2 regions of the Peribacillus sp. TE19612 genome follow, and region 2 is predicted to be linked to the other one. Evidence: riboswitches for the same ligand, from Rfam matches in the RefSeq annotation. Region 2 holds a riboswitch; the other holds the start of a gene.
What was found. A riboswitch is a leader RNA that binds a small molecule or an ion and turns the genes downstream of it on or off. The one in region 2 is predicted to bind S-adenosylmethionine.
Positions count from the first base shown of each region.

Region 1: another riboswitch for S-adenosylmethionine. It lies ahead of ACZ9AO_RS15415 (O-acetylhomoserine aminocarboxypropyltransferase/cysteine synthase family protein); the one in region 2 lies ahead of mtnK (S-methyl-5-thioribose kinase).

Region 1 is NZ_JBWCCL010000008.1:99,789-103,205, reverse strand. Features, by position in the region: gene ACZ9AO_RS15420 (methionine ABC transporter ATP-binding protein) at 1-204, opposite strand, end outside; SAM riboswitch class I at 358-470, opposite strand; gene ACZ9AO_RS15415 (O-acetylhomoserine aminocarboxypropyltransferase/cysteine synthase family protein) at 588-1,898, opposite strand; SAM riboswitch class I at 1,999-2,106, opposite strand; gene ACZ9AO_RS15410 (thioredoxin family protein) at 2,251-2,559, opposite strand; gene ACZ9AO_RS15405 (toprim domain-containing protein) at 2,563-2,928, opposite strand; gene gcvH (glycine cleavage system protein GcvH) at 3,023-3,406, opposite strand.
Region 2 is NZ_JBWCCL010000004.1:314,757-318,173, forward strand. Features, by position in the region: gene mtnA (S-methyl-5-thioribose-1-phosphate isomerase) at 1-902, opposite strand, end outside; gene mtnK (S-methyl-5-thioribose kinase) at 917-2,119, opposite strand; SAM riboswitch class I at 2,198-2,351, opposite strand; gene ACZ9AO_RS09680 (carbon-nitrogen family hydrolase) at 2,423-3,205, opposite strand; gene ACZ9AO_RS09685 (pyridoxal phosphate-dependent aminotransferase) at 3,304-3,417, shown strand, end outside.

The sequences.
Region 1 (3,417 bases), on a different contig from region 2:
AGCCACCACAACGGATCCCTCTGTCGGTGTTTCCAATCCATTGAGCATTCTGATCAAAGTACTTTTCCCCGCTCCACTGTAACCGATGATCCCGAAAATCTCGCCTTTATTTATTTCAACATTCACATTATTTACAGCCTTGATCGTCTCACTGTTTCCTTTTCCTGTTCGGAACAGCTTACTGACTTTCGTCAATGTTATCATTAACCCTCACCTCTTTTATCCAATAAAACCTATGAACTTAGTTGATTTCTCTACATTATTAGTCTGTTTCTCCTATCATGTAAAAGTTTTCCCAATTAAAATAGAAAAAACCTTTCTGCATGAGCAGAAAGGCAGGTGAAGAAACAGGCCTTCCTCTCATCTTCCAAAGTGATTAAACTTTGTGTGAATTGGCACCTTTCCAAGGAAATCTCCTTGTCGGTTGCCGGGTTTCATCGGGCACATCCCTCCACCTCTCTTGATAAGAGCTAATATATAGAATATTTGTACATCATTAAGTTCTTTAGTATGGAGAAATTTTATCATAGATAAAAAAGGAGCGCAATGTATATTATTTCTAGTTCAAGAATGAACAGGAACTTTGCTTAAAGCGTTTTGGAAGTCAAGGAGACGATGTTCGTCGCTTTTTCAATTGCCTGCTCCAAATCTTCTATTAAGTCTTCTACATTTTCAATCCCAATCGATAATCGGACTTGATCGGCACTTACACCCGCTTTCGCAAGACCCGCCTCATTCAATTGTTGATGGGTCGTACTGGCTGGGTGGATGATCAAGCTCTTCGCATCCCCTACATTCGCCACATGGGACCATAATTCCACCGAATTGATAAGTTTTGCCCCAGCTTCGCGATTACCTTGAATCCCAAATGTCACGACAGATCCAGCTCCCTTTGGCAAATATTTATCCGCAAGGGCTTTATCGGGATGATCCTCATCACCAGGATGTGAAACCCAGGTCACGGCAGGATGGTTTTTTAAATAGTTTATGACAGACTTGGTGTTCGATAGATGCTCTTTCATCCTTACATGCAGCGTTTCAAGTCCAAGCGTAAACTGGAATGCACTTTGGGCACTTAGTGCAGGACCCAAATCACGGAGCAACTGGACTCTGGCTTTCGTTATGAATGCGGCAGGTCCAACTGCCTCGGCGTATACCAGACCGTCGTAACTTGGGTCAGGCTCCGTGAAGCCAGGGTAGTTTGGCGAGTTCCAATCGAATTTCCCTCCATCCACGATGACACCGCCTAGCGTCGTTCCATTTCCAAGAAGCCATTTTGTAGCGGAATGGATGACAATATCCGCTCCAAAATCAATCGGTCTGCAAAGATACGGTGTCGCGAAGGTATTATCAATGATTAAAGGTATGCCGGCTTCATGGGCGATTTCCGCTACCGCTTCAATATCAAGTACCCTCAAACTTGGATTTCCGATCGTTTCAGCAAAAATGGCTTTAGTTCTTGGCGTAATCGCCCTTTTGAAGTTTTCAGGATCATCGGGAGAAACGAACTTCACTTTGATCCCATATTTAGGAAGAGTATTTTCAAAAAGGTTATACGTACCGCCATATAATGTAGAGGCAGAAACAATCTCATCCCCTGCAGCAGCGATATTCAGGATTGAAAGTGAGATGGCGGCCATTCCGCTTGCTGTTGCCAATCCGCCGATACCGCCTTCCAATAAGGCCATCCTTTCCTCAAAAACACTGACCGTGGGATTATGAAGCCGTGTATATATATAGCCATTCTCCTTTAGGCCAAATAAATTCGCTGCATGGTCGGTGTCTTTGAACAAGTATGCATTGCTTTGGTAGATAGGAACGGCACGGGCACCTGTTTCATCAGCTTGCAGACCGCCATGAACACTCAATGTTTCGAAGCGCAACTTTTTCTCTGACATATGAATTCACCTTTTTCTATGGATTTAGTTGGAATTATATGAAATCCGGCTTTTTTATAAACAAAAAAACCACTTCAATAAGAAGAGGTTTCAAGAACACACCTCATCTACCAGAGCCAACACTCTGCTGGAATTAGCACCGTATATAAAAATTTATACCGGTTGCCGGGCTTCGTCGGGCCAGTCCCTCCGCCACTCTTGATAAGAACTATTAAATTCTGCCATTACTTTATTCAAAATATAGCATTTTAGATTAAATCAGTCAATGAATTGTTAGAATATTCTTTGTTTTTTTCTTCTCTCATTCAAATGTTAGCAACAAAGAAAACCAACCGCGTTTCTGATTGGTTTCCTAGCTGATTTCCTTAAGCAATCCGTACAAATAAGGAACGGATTGAAAGGCATATATTTTTTTGTGCAGCTGCCCTTCTTTGAAAAGCAATAAGCAAGGAACACTTTCGATTTCATATGATTCGGCAATTGCTTGGACATAGTTCATATTCATTTTGCCTGCCTTCAATTCCGGAAAAAGCTCCAAGGATATCGTCAGCATCTTGGAGGCCACCTGACAGGTGCCGCATAAAGGTGTATATAAATATAAGCAAAAGGTTTCCCCATTTCCAACAGCAAGCTTACACTCTTCTTCTTTCCATTCTTGCATCAATTAGTCGTTCACCCTTTGACTTAGAAATTTCATTTTCACATTCATATTGGCAGATAGGAGCACAGTTGCGATATGATGTTCGGGTGAGCTCTCCACTTCTTTGTACATTTTATTAATATACAGGTGGTTCGCTTCCGGCATTTCCCTTCGGAACTGCTTCCGCAGCTTTTCTCCTGATTCATCTGCGTCAAAAAGGAGATAAACATCACGGTCCATCAATTCATCCACTAATTCATCCAGCTTAGTTAATGATATGGTCCCATTCGTACATATTATTTCCACATCTTCATTTAAAACGGAGGCAACTTTTCTTCTATCGGAACTGCCTTCTACAATGATCACTTTATCGAATTCGTCCCACTCCATGTCATCACTCCATCTCACGAATTATGTGCGCAACTCACCCACTGTACAAATGAAAAAGAGAGCAGGCCTTTTCAGTCCCCCCTCTCCTTTCTTTTTAACCGTTGATTAAACTCTCATACTCTTCAGCGCTCATCAAGTTTTCAATATCACTGACATTAGATGGTTCAAGCACGACCATCCATGCCTTTTCATAAGGAGACTCATTTACATATTCAGGGTTGTCACTTAAATCTTCGTTTACTTCAACAACCTTGCCACTGATAGGTGCATAAAGCTCAGAAACGGTCTTAACGGATTCAACACTTCCAAATGGTTCGTTCGCTTTCAATTCATCGCCGATTTCCGGAAGCTCAACGAATACGATGTCCCCAAGCTCGGACTGTGCGAATGCCGTAATTCCAATGCGCACTGTTCCATCTTCCGTTTTGACCCATTCATGTTCTTTAGTGTAACGAAGTTCTTTTGGTGTTGTTGTCATAATTAACCCTC
Region 2 (3,417 bases):
TGAATGAAGGTGATTTCCGCTTCATTCCGTTCTTCGATCGGGATGGATGTGCCGGATTCGATAGACAGGTCGAATGTGCTTGATGGTGCGGCCACATAAAAGGGGATACCAAAGTGCTTGGCTAATATGGCCAATCCCAATGTCCCGATTTTATTGGCTGTATCTCCATTGGCCGCAATCCTGTCGGCCCCGACGATAATTCCATTTATTCCTTTCTGGTGAATCGTATGGGCAGCCATATTATCAGAAATTAATGTGACATCCACCCCCGCTTGCATCAATTCCCAAGCAGTCAAACGCGCCCCTTGCAGGACAGGCCTGGTTTCACATGCATACACTTTTAGCGGAAAGTCCTTTTCTTTAGCCAGATGGAAGGGAGCCAAGGCTGTGCCATACCGAGCCGTGGCAATTCCCCCAGCGTTGCAATGCGTTAGAATGGAATCACCTCTAGTGAATAGGGATAAACCATGTTCCCCGATTTTCCTGCACATTTCTTCATCTTCAGCAAAGATGGCTTTAGCCTCCGCTACAAGTGCTTCCTTGGCAGTTGAAATGCTTTGCGCAGCCTGCAAGGTGTTCTCCATCCTCTTTAAAGCCCAAAAAAGGTTGACTGCAGTAGGCCGTGAAGAGGCGAGTTTTTCAATATGCCTCGTTACATTTTTCTTGAATTCCCCTAAATCAGCGGTTGTTTCCTGCTTGGCACCAAGTGCAACACCAAATGCTGCCGTCAGTCCAATTGCAGGGGCACCGCGAACTTTTAAAGTCAAAATGCTGTCATATACATCATCAACAGAATGAAGTTCTATAAATTCAGTTATGGAAGGAAGGGCTTGTTGATTTAATAATGTAATATGGGTATCATCCCAATGTACCGAATATGGTAAGGGTGCTATTGTAGTCATGTTCAGGTCTCCTTTTAAATGGTTGAGTAAGATGGCAGTGTCCGTTGCTTCAACGCTTCAATGACGGCTGGAACATCCAATTCCTCCCGTTTTTTAATTAATAAAGTACCGATTTCCAATGTTGCCGTTTTGGCTGCGATCCTTGTTTCTTTATTTTCAATGACGTTTAAATCGGCAACATGGGAAAGGCCAATGGTTCGCCGAATCAGTTCACAGCCTGCAAAACCGAATGCATCTTTTTTGAATTTTGTCAGCAAATAAGGCAGATACCCTTTCACATGGCGGAATGGGCTTTTATTTTGGGCTTCCCATAATTCGGTATAAGTTTCTTCAAAGGCATTCCAAAATTCATGAAGGTGTGAGAAAATCTCTTCCTTACCAGCGTCATTTCGTGTAATTGCCTGAAAAAGAAGGTTGGCGGTGTATTGACCAAGGTCAAAACCAACGGGCCCATAAAAAGCGAATTCAGGATCAATAACCTTTGTTTCAGTTTCACTTGCAAATATACTTCCAGTATGTAAATCTCCATGAAGTAAGGCTTCCTGCTCGGTTTCAAAGCTTTGTTTCAGCTTGGCGACCTCAAGTATCACTTCTTGATCATTCCATATATTTTTGGCGGCATCAGTCAATTCCACCTCGAAATCTCCCGGGAGTTCCTCAAAAAATGGATCCGTGAAAATAAAGACCTCAGTGATTTTGCAGAGTTCGGGATTCGTGAAATGTCGGGCCACCTCCTTTTTCGAGGAGGGTTCTAAATGATAATCGGATGTATAAAATGCCGTCTTCGCAACATACTCACCAATATGCTGTGAAAGCAATGGATATGAATCGCCATCAATCAATCCTGTTCTAACGATTTTCAAGTGCGATAAATCCTCCATGACTGTGATGGCCAGCTGTTCATCCGAATAGTAGACTTGCGGTACGAATTCGGGGCAATAACTTCTGAAATGAATCAGCGCATTCGCTTCAATGGCTGCCCTTTTCAATGTCAGCGGCCAGCTTTCACCAAGTACCTTGGCATAAGGGACCGCTTGTTTGATTATTATACCTTTGTTTGTGACCGTGTCTGTAATATGAAAAACATAATTTAAGTTTCCATCGCCGATTTCATTACATTTCAAACTTGCATCCGCATTGACCAACCCAAGTTTTTTTGCAAGGGTTATAGCTGTTTCGTTTGTCAATCTCTTAAAATTTGAATGGTTTTGAGTCATTCTTTTCCCCTCCAGATTCAAAATAAGAATAAAAAAGCCTCTTTCATATAGAAAGAGGCAGAAGTTTTGGCTTCGGACCTCTTATCTTCCAGAAAATGAATTCTGGTGGAATTAGCACCGTGCTCTGTGGATTTAATAATCCGGCGGAGAATCCGCCCCATTTCACAATGGTATTACAGTCGGTTGCTGGGCTTCATAGGGCCTTTATCCCTCAGCCTGCTCTTGATAAGAGTAAATGTTTTCTGAAATTTTAATCTTCGGGAAAATAATATCAACTTTTTAAATAGTTTGTCAATGGGTAAATTAATAAAAATCAGGACGGCGATCTTCGAATACAGGTATTTTGTTACGTGCTTCCGTAACTTTGTTGAAGTCCAAGGTGCCTGTCAATAGTTCGTTTCCTTCTCCGGCTTCACTTATGATATTCCCCCATGGATCAATAATCAAGGAATGGCCCGCAAATATATTATTGACATCCGAACCTGTACGATTAACGGCTACAACATAGGCTTGGTTCTCGATGGCACGGCTTATCAATAAGGCTCTCCAGTGATCGAGTCTCGGCTTTGGCCATTCAGCCGTAACGAATAGAACTTCCGCGCCTTGAACGGTATGGGCCCGCTGCCATTCAGGGAAACGAATGTCATAACAAACGAACCCGGCACATATTTTTTCATCAAGAGTAAATAAACCATCTTTTTCACCTGGCTGCAGGAAATGATGTTCATCCATTAATTGAAATAAGTGAAGCTTATCATATTCTTTAATGAGCTTTCCGTGTTTATCGATGATGATCATGGTGTTATAGATTCCCTTGCTTGTTTTTTTTGCAATGGAACCGCCGATGATGTGAATCTGGTGTTTCTGTGCCTGTGTTTTAAGAAATTCAATCGTTTTTTCTGCCTCTTGATCAGCAATCTCATTCAGCCTGGTCAAGTCGTATCCGGTTGTCCAAAGCTCTGGTAATATGACGATATCGGGCTCGGACCGAGCTGCTTTTTCCATCCATCGTTCTGCAACCTGAAAATTGATATCTGGTTGCCCGAAGGCTATATCCATTTGAATACAAGCTATTTTCCACTTCATCGTTAAAACCCCCACATGTAAAAAATGCTTTACAAGACTACGATAAACATATATCATTTGTGACTAGAATTTCAAGAAATTTCAGAGAAGGTGTATAAATGGTGCAATTCGAAAAATCCGGGCTGCTTCAGGACCTGCCCAAGCAGTTTTTTGCTTCACTAGTAGCAAAAGTCAATGCAATCACGGAGCAAGGACATGATGTCATTAATTTA